Regions from separate parts of the Delftia sp. RIT313 genome, predicted to be linked through region 3. Evidence: predicted binding sites of a transcription regulator. Region 3 holds the regulator's gene; each other region holds the start of a gene.
The links. The regulator LexA, encoded in region 3, represses DNA repair genes until DNA is damaged. The targets are predictions, from matches to a motif close to ACTGTATNNNNATACAGT.

Region 1 (3,276 bases), on a different contig from region 3:
ACGGCATCGAGCAGATCGCACAGCTGGTTGCGGAAGGCTTCGGTGTCTCCATCCTGCCGGACTGGCCCGTGCTGGGACCGCCGGATGCCAGAACGCGCCGATGGCCGCTGCCCCCTCCGAGCCCGTCCCGCGAAGTGGGCATGGTGTGGCTGCGATCGTCGGTGCGCTCCCCGCTGGCAGCCGCCTTGTCCGAGCTGGTCGACTACCGCTAGCGGACCATGCCCTGGCCTGTGCCTGGCACGCAGGCTCTCAGAACAGGCTGCGCTGCGGCAGCAAAAGCGACGGGTGGTAGAGGCTGCAATCGAGCCGCAGCGGCTCGCGGTTGAACCCATGCCGACGGCAGGCCAGGGCAAAGCGCTGGCGCAGCAGCTCGGCCCAGTGGCCGGTACCTTTCATGCGCTGGCCGAACTCGGCGTTGTACACGCGGCCGGCCTCGCGCTGCTCGCCCTGGATGCCGTGCAGGTCGCGCACGCGCTCCATCACGCGGCGGGCGCGGTCGGGGTAGTGCACCTGCAGCCATTGCTCGAACAGCGGCGCCACTTCCCAGGGCAGGCGCAGCACGGCATAGAAGGCGTGGCGCGCGCCTGCGTCGGCGGCCGCCTCCAGCACCTTCTCCAGGTCTTCGTTGATGAAGGGAATCTGCGGTGCCAGGCTCACGCCCACGGGCACGCCCGCCTCGGTCAGCGCGCGGATGCTGCGCAGCCGGCGGTGCGGCGCGGCGGCGCGCGGCTCCAGGTGGCGTGCCAGGTCGGCATCCAGCGTGGTCAGCGTGATGTGCACCGAGGCCAGGCCCTGGCGCGCCAGCGGGGCCAGCAGGTCCAGGTCACGCTCCACCCCGCTGCCCTTGGTGACGATGGAAAACGGGTGGCGCGCCTCGGCCAGCACTTCGATCAGGCGGCGCGTCAGCCCCAGTTCGCGCTCCACGGGCTGGTAGCAGTCGGTGACCGAGCCCAGCATCACGGGCGCGGCCACATGGCTGGCGCGCGACAGCTCGGCGCGCAGCAGCTCGGGCAGGTTCTGCTTGGCGATGAGCCGGGTCTCGAAGTCCAGCCCCGGCGACCAGCCCAGGTAGCTGTGCGTGGGCCGGGCATAGCAATAGATGCAGCCGTGCTCGCACCCCCGGTAGGGATTGAGCCCCATGTGAAACGGCAGGTCGGGCGACTGGTGGCGGCTCAGCGCCGAGCGGGCCTGCTCCCAGCGCAGTTCGGTGCGCAGGGGCGCGGCTTCCTCGTCTTCGGCCGGCGCCTCAAGGCTGCCCCAACCGTCATCGAAGGCCTCGCGCGGGTCGGTGGTGAAACGGTGGGCCAGTTGGCTGGCTGCGCCCCGGCCCTTGATGGCGTGCAGGGGAATGAAGGCCGGCTCCGGAGAGAGGTCTGGGTTGGCGCGCATGGGGTTCGCTCCCGCAACGATGAATACTGTACAAACATACAGATCATAGCTGCGCAGCAGCCCGTTATCCAGAACGATGACAATGCCCCTGATCCATGCCATCCAGACCCATGCACCACATCCGCCCTGCCATCGACAGCGACTTCCCGTCCTTGCTGGCCTGCGATCCATATGCCCGCAGCCATGCTGAACGCCAGGCCTTTCTGCGGGAGAAAACGGCCGCTGGCGCGGTATTGCTGGCCGAGCGGGATGGCTCCGTGCCGGGTTTTGTCGTGCTGGAGCCCGGATTCTTCGGCCATGGGTTCATCTCCCTCATCGCCGTGGCAGATGCAGCGCGGCGCAGCGGCGTGGCGCTTGCACTGCTGGCGGCGGCCCGGCAGCGCTGCACCACGGACAAGCTCTTTACCTCGACCAATGCATCGAACCTGGCCGCGCAGGCGCTGTTCGCCCAGGCGGGCTTTGTGCCCAGCGGGCGCGTGGACAACCTGGACCCCGGCGACCCCGAGCTGATCTTTTTCAAGGCCCTGGGCAGCACGCGCGCGCAGTAGCGCTCGCAGCAGGCCGCGTCAAGCCCACGCCAATCCGCACCGCACCGTGCGGGTTCGCTTGGCAGAACCCACACGGGCCTGCACAATGGGTCTATCGCACCAACTTGGTGCTTTTCTCTTTTCTGAAGATGCCTTGGCCCGGACAACCGCGTTGCCCGGGCTTTTGTCCGTTTGGGCGCCGCTGCCCTTCACTGCAGCCACGGCGCAAGCACACAAGGGAGCCAACACCATGGAGCGCAAGCCCCACATCATTCTTTCGTCCCTGGACCTGGAGCGCATCGAGGCCCTGCTGGACAAGCAACCCGCCTTCCCCGGCCGCGACGCGCTCGAGGCCGAGCTGGACCGCGCCGACGTGCTCGAACCCAAGGAAATGCCGCCCAACGTGGTGACCATGAACTCCACCGTGCGCTTCACGCTGCTGGAGTCGGGCAAGTCCAATACGCTGACCCTGGTCTATCCCAAGGAGATGGATGGCAGCTCCGACAAGGTGTCGGTCTTCGCGCCCGTGGGCATTGCCCTGCTGGGCCTGAGCGTGGGCGACCAGTCGCGCATGGCCGGTCCCTCGGGCCAGGTCACCGTGCGCGTGGATGCCATCGAGTTCCAGCCGGAAAGCGCAGGCGAGCTGCACCGTTGAACGCCGACCGGCGTGAAGCGAAAAAGGCAGCCAACCGGCTGCCTTTGTTGTTTGTGGACTGACGCACGGCGCCTCAGCGCAGGCCTGCCAGAAACGCCGCGATCAGGCCGGTGCCCACCAGGCCCGCCTGCCAGCGCAGCGCCATGTGCCAGCTGGGAACGTGGCGCTCCACGCGCTCGTACAGCAGATGGCCGGCCGCAATCGACAGCACGAAGGCCGTGCACATGCCCAGCAGGGCGGCGGGAATGGAATGTGGCCAGAAATGGCTTTCCACGGCATTGACCAGCAGGCAGACCGAGAAGTGCACGAGAAACACCGAGTACGAAATCTTGCCCAGCCGACGCAGCGGCGCCCAGCCTTGTGCCTGCGCAAACGCGGGGCTGCGCATGGCCACGACCAGGGCCAGCGCCGTGGCACCGGCCAGCGCGATGCGGTCGCGCCACTCCAGTGCCAGTGCCGCCACGACCAGGGCCACGATCAGCAGGGACCAGCTCCAGGCCGTCGAGGACTTGTCCGCATGCGCGGCCCAGTAGGCCAGCATGCCCAGGCCGTAGGCGCCAAAGAAGTACGGCGCCCACACGTCCCATTGCGCATCCAGATTGAAGCCCAGCAGCGAGGCCGCCACGCCGATCACCACCAGCGCCTGCGCCACGCTCAGCGCCCAGGGCCAGCAGCGTGACAGGGCGTCGCCGCCAAAGCGGCGGC
Region 2 (3,276 bases), on a different contig from region 3:
ATCTGGCCGTGATGGCTGCCGCCTCGTACTTCACGCCCGTGTTCTCTGCCTTGCTGGCCAGTGCCTGGCTGCAGGTGCAGCCGGGCTGGGGCTTCTGGCAGGGCGTGGTGCTGGTGACCGTGGGGTCGCTGGTGTGCTGGGGTGCTACCCGGCGCGCAGGCTAGCCTTCGTCCTCTGCTCCTGCGTCCCAGTCTTCGCTGCGCCCCCGCAGCACCTTGCTCGCAATTTCTCCACCAAAACCGCGGGCGGCCAGAAAGCGCATCTGCTTGAGTCGTTCCTGCGGTGTGGCCGGTGGTGCGCCGAAGCGCTGGCGCCATACGGCAAGGGCGCGCTGCAGTTCGGTGGCGCGCAGTTGCTCTGCGGCGGCGCGCACCAGGCCGTCGTCCAGTCCCTTGTTGCGCAACTCCTGCACCACGCGTGCCGTGCCAAAGCGTGCGGCCTTTTGGTGCAGCACGGACTCGGCCACGCGCTGGGCACTGATGAAGCCGCGCTGCTCCAGCGCGTCGAGCATGGCGCCCAGGTCTTCGCCTTCCTCCACATGGGGGGCGAGCTTGCGTTCCAGCTCCAGCCGTGAATGTTCGCGCTGGCCCAGCAGCTTGAGCGCCCGACCCTTGAGCGACAGCTTGGCGAATCCCATGCGGCAATGTCTCCTGAATCGTCCCGAATAAAAAAGGCCCCCACGCTCCCCTTGCTGCGCAAGGTCCGCTGCCCCCCAAGGGGGCCGCTTTTTTGCCTTGGGGCGTCCCGGCGATAAAAAAGGCGCAGACGTGAGCCTGCGCCAAGATGGCAAACACAGTGTGTGCAGGCGCGGCAGCGCCTGCAGTGAGGGGTCAGGCCGCTCAGGCTTCGATCACGCCGTCCTTGTCGGCCTTGGCCTTGCCCGCCTTGGCGGCCTTGGCTTCGGGGGCATCGCCACCGGCCGTGGGCAGCAGGGCGATGCCCAGGCTGTCGCGCACCTTGTTCTCGATCTCCACGGCCAGGCCGCTGTTCTCGCGCAGGAATTCGCGGGCGTTGTCGCGGCCCTGGCCGATCTTCTCGCCGTTGTAGGCATACCAGGCGCCCGACTTGTCGAGAATCTTGGCGTTGACGCCCATGTCCAGGATTTCGCCTTCGCGCGAGATGCCTTCGCCGAAGAGGATGTCGAACTCGGCGGTCTTGAACGGAGGCGAGACCTTGTTCTTGACGACCTTGACCTTGGTCTCGTTGCCGATGGCCTCGTCGCCCTTCTTGATGGTGCCGGTGCGGCGGATGTCCAGGCGGACCGAGGCGTAGAACTTCAGCGCATTGCCGCCCGTGGTGGTTTCGGGGCTGCCGAACATCACGCCGATCTTCATGCGGATCTGGTTGATGAAGATGACCATGCAGTTGGTCTTCTTGATGGTGGCTGTCAGCTTGCGCAGCGCCTGGCTCATCAGACGGGCCTGCAGGCCGGGCAGCTGGTCACCCATCTCGCCTTCGATTTCGGCCCGGGGTGTGAGGGCGGCCACCGAGTCCACGACGATCATGTCCACGGCGCCCGAGCGCACCAGGCTGTCCACGATTTCCAGGGCCTGCTCGCCGGTATCGGGCTGGCTGATCAGCACTTCGTTGAGGTTCACGCCCAGCTTCTGGGCGTAGCTGGTGTCCAGTGCGTGCTCGGCGTCGATGAAGGCGCAGGTGCCGCCCTGCTTTTGCATTTCGGCGATGACCTGCAGCGTCAGCGTGGTCTTGCCCGAGGATTCAGGGCCGTAGATCTCGATCACGCGGCCACGGGGCAGGCCCCCAACGCCCAGGGCGATGTCCAGGCCCAGCGAGCCGGTGGAGACGACCTGGATGTCCTGGATGGCTTCGCCTTCACCCAGGCGCATGATCGTGCCCTTGCCGAACTGCTTTTCGATCTGGGCGAGTGCGGCCTGCAGGGCCTTGGCTTTTTCACTGTTGGCGGTGGTGACGGCGGTGTTCATGCGGACTCCTGGGTTGGCTGGGGTTTCAGCTCTGTATTTGCATTCAGGCTGGATGCTTGAACAGTAGTTTATGGGCTTGTTGGTTTGTTTTGTTGGTGTTTTTAGTCAGTTTTCCTGACTTGTTGGATTTGCCTCCACAATGCATCCATGAGTGAGTTTTCCCCCGTCACGCCGCCCGCCGACGCCTGGCGGCAGACCCACCTGGGCCGCCTGCTCGGCCATGCCATGCGCCGGTTCGACGCGCGTGTGCTGCAGCTCATGGCGCGCGATGTGGAGGTGCCGCTGGCGCTGTCCAATCTTGCGGCGCGCGACAAGGTGGGTGCGGCCCACATCCACATCACGCGGCATCTGTCGCTGGCTGGCGACAGGCTCACCGACCTGGCCGAGCGCGCTGGCATGACCAAGCAGTCCATGGGCGACCTGGTGGCCCAGTGCGAGGCCTGGGGCCTGGTCACGCGCGAAAGCGACGAGCGCGATGCGCGCGCACGCCGCATCCGCTTCACGCCTGCGGGCCTGGCATGGCTGCAGGCCTTCCATGACGCCGTGTCCCAGGCCGAGGCCGAGTTCCGCGAGGAAGTCGGCGACGACATCGCCACCGTGGTGGCGCTGGGGCTGGAGGCCTATGCGGGCGGCGGCTCACTCGGGTAAGGTCCCTGCCCGTGGGGCGGGGCGCATCCTAGAATCCTAGGAATCAAAGACGCGCATTTCCAACATCCAGAGCGCGTCTGTATTTCAGGAGACAACCCCATGCGCATTCTGATTGCCGAAGACGACCAGGTCCTGGCCGATGGTCTGCTGCGCAGCCTGCGCGGCTCGGGCGCCGTGGTCAGCCATGTGGCCAACGGCAGCGAGGCCGATACCGCGCTGATGACCAGCAGCGAGTTCGACCTGCTCATCCTGGACCTAGGCCTGCCCAAGATGCACGGGCTCGAAGTGCTCAAGAAGCTGCGCGGCCGGGGCGATGCGCTGCCGGTGCTCATCCTCACGGCGGCCGACAGCGTGGAAGAGCGCGTGCAGGGGCTGGACTACGGCGCCGACGACTACATGGCCAAGCCGTTTGCGCTGTCCGAGCTGGAGGCGCGTGTGCGCGCGCTCACACGGCGCGGCATGGGTGGCGCCAGCAGCACCATAAAGCATGGTCCCCTGGTCTACGACCAGGCCGGCCGCGTGGCCACCATCGACGGCAAGATGGTCGAGCTGTCGGCGCGCGAGCTGGGCCTGCTGGAAGTGCTGCTGCAGCGTGCGGGCCGGCTGGTCAGCAAGGACCAGTTGGTCGAGCGCCTGTGCGAATGGGGCGACGAGGTCAGCAACAACGCCATCGAGGTCTATATCC
Region 3 (3,276 bases):
CTTCCAGATGTCTCTCGCCCATGTGGCTATGCCAGGACCAGGCAGCAATGCTCCATCGCCCGGGTCAGGTAGTTGCTGACGGTGCGCAGCGATACACCCAGGCGCTGGGCGATCTCTGGGTAGCTCAGTTCCTCGAACTGGGCCAGCACGAAGGCTTCGCGAACCTTGGGGGGAAGACCCTGGAGCATGCGGTCCACATCCAGCAGGGTCTGCTGGACGATGGCCTGCTCTTCGGGCGAAGGCGCCAGCGATTGCGGCAACTGGGCCAGATAGTCCAGATAGGACTGCTCCAGCGTGCGGCGGCGAAACAGGTCGGCGACCAGGCCCCGGGCGATGGTGGCCAGGTAGCGCCTGGGTTCGCGGATGTCCTGCTGCGGCAGGGGCGAGCGCAGCAGACGCACAAAGGTGTCCTGGGCCAGGTCGGCGGCATCGTCACGGTTTCCCAGGCGTTTGCGCAGCAGGCTTTCCAGCCAGGGATGGTGGTTCTGGTAGAGGCTGTGCACGGAGAAGGCTGGGGCGGAGGAGGCGGGCGCAGTGGCAATCGCTGCTGCAAAAGATAATAAGAATGATTATCAATTATCTTTCAGGCCGGCGCCCCTCCCGCAAAGAGGGCGTCCACTTGTTGCATGTGCGCTACAGGGCAGTGGTGGCCGCCAGCCTGCACCAGCTTTGCGCAGGCCGATTCCTCGTGCGGCACGCGGTCCGCGCCGCCCAGGTTTGTGTCGTGCAAGGTGTGTCGCACACCTTGCATCGGGCCTCAGTTGGCTGCCGGTCCGCCATGCGCCTCCATGCGCTCCAGCGCAGCGCAGACATCCGCCATGCGCCCGGAAATGAACAGGCATTCCGGCTGTTCCTGCGGCGACCGCTGGATGATGCGCAGGCCTGAAGGCTGCTCAGGTGCGGATTGCAGGGCGGGCTGCGTCGGCAGCAAGGGCAGGATCAGCTGGGCATCTCCATGGTCTGCAGCGCGTGCGGCCTTGCCGCGGCGCTGCTGGCTGCGCCGGCGTGCCTTGCTGAAAGAGATCACGTTGGCGGGCTCGGGTGCTGCAGCAGGTAATGGCTGGCACGCAGGGGCTTGTGCAAGTGGCATGGCCGACTCCATGGCGGTCGCAGTCAGGCGGATGCCATGTGCCAGGCGCAGGAAGGAAAAAGAAGACAGTGTTGGCAGAGCGAATCCCATGTGACGACTCCTGTTGGCGTGTTTCAAAGAGGCATGGACACAGGCAGGATTGCGGTTTGCGGGCAAAGCTCCGCCCAGGGCGAAGCTCCAAGGCTTCGCGCCTACCACCTGGGCGGTGCGTGAAATGGGGTGAGGCGGCCGAAGAAGGGCCGCCAGTCCGGCTTACATGGACATGCTGTTGCGGATCAGCCCCACGGCCAGGCCTTCAATGGCAAAGGCCTCTTCGGGGGCGACGCGGATCACCGGGTAATCGGGGTTTTCCGGCAGAAGTTCCACGCCCTGCGTGGTGCGGCGCAGGCGCTTGACGGTGACTTCATCACCCAGGCGCGCCACGACGATCTGGCCGTTGCGGGCTTCGTGTGCGGACTGCACGGCCAGCAGGTCACCGTCCATGATGCCCGCGTCGCGCATGGACATGCCGCGCACGCGCAGCAGATAGTCGGGGCGCGTCTGGAACAGGCTGGGCTCGACGGAATAGGTTTGGTCGATGTGTTCCTGCGCGAGAATGGGCGAGCCCGCCGCAACGCGGCCCACCAGGGGCAGCATCAGCGGCGCCAGGGCCGACAGCGGCAGTCCGAAGCTGGTGCCGCGCGCGGCATTGATGTTGCGCACGGTGTCGGTACGCAGGCGAATGCCGCGCGAGGTGCCGCTGACCAGTTCGATCACACCTTTGCGGGCCAGGGCCTGCAGGTGTTCCTCGGCAGCGTTGGCGGACTTGAAGCCCAGCGTGTTGGCGATTTCCGCGCGGGTGGGAGGCGCGCCCGTGCGGGAGATGGCGGCCTGGATCAGGTCCAGGATCTGTTGCTGGCGGGCGGTGAGCTTGGGATGGTCGAGCATGGCGTGCGTCCGGTCCTTGAGGGCAGATGGCAGGCTGGGAGGCCATCTGATGATTTATACAGTATCTGTATTTTTAACCAGTTTTCCAAGAGGTGCAAGTGGGGCAGTCAAAGTTGGTGATTCTGGGCACGGGCGGGACCATCGCCGGCCGGGCGGATTCGCAGTCGCAGGGCGTGGGGTACAAGGCCGGGCAGATCACGGTGCAATCGCTGCTGGAGGCTGTGCCGGACCTGGAGCAGCAGGCGCTGGGACCCGTGCAGACGCAGCAGATCGCGCAGGTGGACAGCAAGGATATGGACTGGCCCGTGTGGCGCGCGTTGCTGCGCGCCTGCACGCAGGCACTGGAGGATTCGGACACACGCGCCGTGGTGATCACGCATGGAACGGACACGCTGGAAGAGACGGCCTGGCTGCTGCACAGCCTGCTGCCGGCCACCAAGCCCATTGTGTTGACCTGCGCCATGCGCCCGGCCACGGCTCTGTTGGCTGACGGACCGCAGAATCTGCGCGATGCCGTGACCGTGGCTGCCAGCGGCGGGCGCAGCGGCGTATGGGTGGTGGCAGGCGGCGAGGTGCATGCGGCAGCCCAGGTGCAGAAGGTCCATCCCTACCGGCTGCAGGCAATGCGCTCCGTGGAAGGCGGGCCGCAGGCGTTGGTGGAGGAAGGGCGTGTGCGCTGGCTGGTGCCCGATGCGCCGTCCTCCCCCGCCGCGCCGTCCACGGGGGCCATGGTGCCTGCGGCCATGTCATCTGATCTGCTGGCGCTGGATGAGCTGCCCTGGGTCGAGGTGGTGTTCAGCGGCGCCTTGGCGCGTGCCAGCGGCGTGGATGCGCTGGTGGCGGCAGGCGTGCGTGGCATCGTCGTGGCTGGCACGGGCAATGCGACGGTTCACGAAAGCATGGAAGCGGCCTTGCAGTGTGCCCGCGACAGGGGTGTCTGGATCTGGCGAGGCACGCGCTGTGCCGAAGGCCTGCCCGTGGCCTCCGGCCTTGGGACCAACCCGGCAGAGGCCGATCTGGCGCATCTGCCCGTGGCAAAGGCTCGGATTGCGATGATGCTGGCGCTGGCAGCGCAGCCGCGCGATTGAGCCGGGCGATGACGCCGGCATTTCTTCAGTTGCTGGCGGTCAACAAAAAAGCACCCGGCGGGTGCTTTTTTCGTTGCGGCACATGGCCTGCATCACTCAGCCAGTGCAGCCAGTGCGCGTTGGGTGATGTCCTCGACCGAGCCCAGGCCGCTGATGGCGCGGTACTTGGGT
Region 4 (3,276 bases), on a different contig from region 3:
GCGCATGGCCCGGATAGAAATTCAGCGCGCAGCCGTAGCGATGGCCCGGCACCCAGGCCGATTCAAAGCCGCGCCCGCCCTGCGCATAGTCCAGCACCAGGGCCATGCGCCCCGTGCGCTGGCCATGCAGCCAGACGCGCCGCTCCATGAGCCGGCCTTCGCGCTCGATCATGCGCAGGCCGGCCACCAGCCATTCGTCCTCGACCAGCTGGCCCCTGGCCTGCACCTCGGCCTTGTCCATGGGCCAGCCCAGCGCGGCCATCACGTCGGCCTTGACCTCGGGGCTGAGCGATTCGCGGCGGCGCACGGCGTCGATGATCAACTGCCAGTGGCCCAGCTGCACCAGCATGTCGCGCGGCCAGTCTCGGTGGCTGTCCACCAGATCCCGGCAATCCTTGATGCGCGCCGCCATGCCGGTGGCCTGCGCATCGACCATGCGCGCGGCCATGTTGTTCCAGCGCTGGCGCATCTGCGTGTCGCTGGCCTGGTTGGCCAGGCCCGCACGCACCATGTCCTGCATCCACAGCGACAGTTCCTGCAGGCCGGCTTCGACCTTGTCCCAGCGCTTGTCTTCGCGCCTGGCCTGCTGTTTGGCCGCGACCTCGGGATCGGGTGGCGGCTCGGCCGCTGCGGCGGCAGCCTTGGCCTCTTTCTTCTCGGCCTTTTCCTGGCGGCTGTCCAGCCAGGTCTGCACCCAGGCGGGCGGATCAACGCCTTCGGGGACTTGCCCGCCGGCACGCATCAGCATCAGCGCCAGCCCGTGCTTGCAGGGGAATTTGCGGCTGGGGCAAGAGCATTTGAAGGAAGGCCCCGACAGGTCCACCTGGGTCTGGTAGGGCTTGCTGCCGCTGCCCTGGCATTCACCCCAGACCGCCACATCATTGGCGCCCATGGCGGGCCATTTGGCGGGCGATTGCAGGCCCTTGGCGGCCTTGCTGGATGAGGCGTCCGGCGACAGCGCCAGCACTTCGCTCTCTGTTCCTAATACACGCGACACCGAAGCTCCCTCTCCAAGTGTTTGTCATCGCCGGGCGCATTGAATGAAACGGCACCGCCCGGCAAACCCGAAAGCCTATCAGCAATAGTTATCGGCAATTTGAAACAATTCACAACAACACCCAACCTCTCTCCCATGAATGGGAACCCCCCATGGCGTGCAGCCAGCTGCGCTATATCAGCGCGTGCATTGATGGCACCAAGCCATGCCAGTCTTCAGGCATTGCGAAAGACGCAGAAAACACGCATTCACCATTTCCTGCGATGCACATCGCCACCCATTGAAAGCAAGCACTCATTCCGCACCTGAAAACGGTTTCATTCCATTGCACTGGCAACCATTGCAATCCGCTGGCCATTGCGATAGCGCGACAGTGCGTTCGACCCGCAGCCAGGCAAGGCCGGACCAGACCCTGGCTGGGGGATGGGCTCTCAGAAAACCGGACGTGTCAGGCAAATATACTGTATATTTATACAGCCATGGAGCTGCAACGCAAACTTTTCATCCTCGCCGACGCCGCCAAGTACGACGCCAGCTGCGCCTCCAGCGGATCGCAGGGGCGCGACTCGCTGGACGGCAAGGGCATGGGCTCGGTTACCGGCATGGGCATCTGCCACAGCTATGCGCCCGACGGGCGCTGCATCTCGCTGCTCAAGATCCTGCTGACCAATGTCTGCATCTTCGACTGCCGCTACTGCATCAACCGCAAGAGCTCCAACGTGCAGCGCGCCCGCTTCACGGTGGCCGAGGTGGTGCAGCTGACGCTGGACTTCTACCGGCGCAATTGCATCGAGGGGCTGTTCCTGTCCAGCGGCATCATCCGTTCCAGCGACTACACCATGGAGCAACTGGTGGAAGTGGCGCGCCGCCTGCGCGAGGAGCATGACTTTCGCGGCTACATCCACCTCAAGACCATCCCGGATGCCGCCCCCGAATTGCTGGCCCAGGCAGGCCGCCATGCCGACCGCCTGAGCATCAATGTGGAACTGCCCACGGCCAGCGGCCTGGCGCAGTTCGCGCCTGAAAAGGATGGGCAGCGCATACGCCAGGCCATGCAGGGCGTGGACCGGCATGTGCAGGCCTGGCGCGCAGCCACGCGCGAGCAGCGCCAGGCGCAGTCCCTGCCCGGCGCGCCCGCGCAGCGCGCCGCCGTGCCGCGCTTTGCGCCGGGCGGGCAGAGCACGCAGATGATCGTGGGCGCCGACCGCGCAACCGATGCCGACATCCTCGAATCCAGCCATACGCTGTATGCGGGCTACGGCCTGCGCCGCGTGTACTACTCGGCCTTCAGCCCCATTCCCGATGCCTCGCGCGACCTGCCGCCGCAGGCACCGCCCCTCATGCGCGAGCACCGGCTCTACCAGGCCGACTGGCTCATGCGCTTTTACGGCTACGGGGCGGGCGAGATCGCGGCGGCCAGCCGCCACGGCATGCTGGACCTGGAGATCGACCCCAAGCTGGCCTGGGCACTGGCCAACCGCCAGCAGTTCCCCGTGGACCTCAACCGTGCTCCGCGCAGCCTGCTGCTGCGCGTGCCGGGCCTGGGCACGCAGACGGTGGACCGCCTGCTGGCGGCGCGCCGCGTGCGCAGGCTGCGGCTGGACGATCTGCTGCGGCTGCGCGCCCCCATGCAAAAGGCCCTGCCCTTCGTGCTGATCGACGGCCACCGGCCCCTGCTGGGCGAGACCGACTCGGCCGCGCTGCGCACCCGGCTGATCGCTCAGTCGCAGGCCAGCCAGGCCCAGGCACGGCACAGCGGCATGCGCGTGCAAAGCGCGCTGCAGGCCAGCCTGTTCTAGCGCCTGGAGCACGCCATGCAAGCACAGGCTCTCACCATCGAACTCGACAGTCCCGACGACTGGCCCGGCTTTCGCGCAGCCTGCCGGGCGCTGCTGGCCCATGGCGCCGACCCCGCCCTGGTGCGCTGGCGGTGGCCCGACACGCGGGGTGCGCAGCCACTCGGCGCGGGCGCGGACCTGTTTTCCAGCGCGCCGCAGCAGGCCATGCCCGCCTCGGCACTCGCCGGGCTGGCCGGCCCCGGCGAGGCAGGGCTGTCCCTGTCGGACACCCAGATGTCCGCGCTGCGCCATGCCTGCATGCACCGCGCGGCAGGCCGCTTCGAGCTATGCCACCGCTGGCTGGCGCGCATGCAGGCCCGGCCCGAACTGCGGCTGGATGCGCTGGATGCGGACTGGCGCGCCATCGAGGCCCTGGCCCGCCCCGTCTCGCGCGAGATCCACAAGATGCACGCCTTCGTGCGCTTTCGGACCACACAGCGG

Region 1: BW39_RS20080 (PA0069 family radical SAM protein) is a predicted target of LexA. The motif match lies at 1,415-1,432, and genes of this name have one in related genera.
Region 2: recA (recombinase RecA) is a predicted target of LexA. The motif match lies at 1,974-1,991, and genes of this name have one in related genera.
Region 4: BW39_RS03200 (putative DNA modification/repair radical SAM protein) is a predicted target of LexA. The motif match lies at 1,458-1,475, and genes of this name have one in related genera.

Annotation. Positions count from the first base shown of each region.
Region 1 covers NZ_JFYT01000066.1:21,425-24,700, reverse strand. Annotated here, with positions in the region: gene BW39_RS20085 (LysR family transcriptional regulator) at 1-212, shown strand, start outside; gene BW39_RS20080 (PA0069 family radical SAM protein) at 250-1,389, opposite strand; gene BW39_RS20075 (GNAT family N-acetyltransferase) at 1,500-1,937, shown strand; gene rnk (nucleoside diphosphate kinase regulator) at 2,167-2,571, shown strand; gene BW39_RS20065 (acyltransferase family protein) at 2,645-3,276, opposite strand, start outside.
Region 2 covers NZ_JFYT01000101.1:77,817-81,092, forward strand. Annotated here, with positions in the region: gene yddG (aromatic amino acid DMT transporter YddG) at 1-164, shown strand, start outside; gene recX (recombination regulator RecX) at 161-637, opposite strand; gene recA (recombinase RecA) at 840-1,943, opposite strand; gene BW39_RS27530 (MarR family winged helix-turn-helix transcriptional regulator) at 2,091-2,591, shown strand; gene BW39_RS27535 (response regulator) at 2,691-3,276, shown strand, end outside.
Region 3 covers NZ_JFYT01000035.1:255,827-259,102, forward strand. Annotated here, with positions in the region: gene BW39_RS08620 (FecR domain-containing protein) at 1-22, opposite strand, end outside; gene BW39_RS08625 (sigma-70 family RNA polymerase sigma factor) at 27-503, opposite strand; gene BW39_RS31515 (hypothetical protein) at 584-730, opposite strand; gene BW39_RS08630 (hypothetical protein) at 758-1,180, opposite strand; gene lexA (transcriptional repressor LexA) at 1,343-2,017, opposite strand; gene BW39_RS08640 (asparaginase) at 2,116-3,105, shown strand; gene adk (adenylate kinase) at 3,198-3,276, opposite strand, start outside.
Region 4 covers NZ_JFYT01000013.1:100,939-104,214, forward strand. Annotated here, with positions in the region: gene BW39_RS03195 (SWIM zinc finger family protein) at 1-997, opposite strand, end outside; gene BW39_RS03200 (putative DNA modification/repair radical SAM protein) at 1,477-2,796, shown strand; gene BW39_RS03205 (TIGR03915 family putative DNA repair protein) at 2,812-3,276, shown strand, end outside.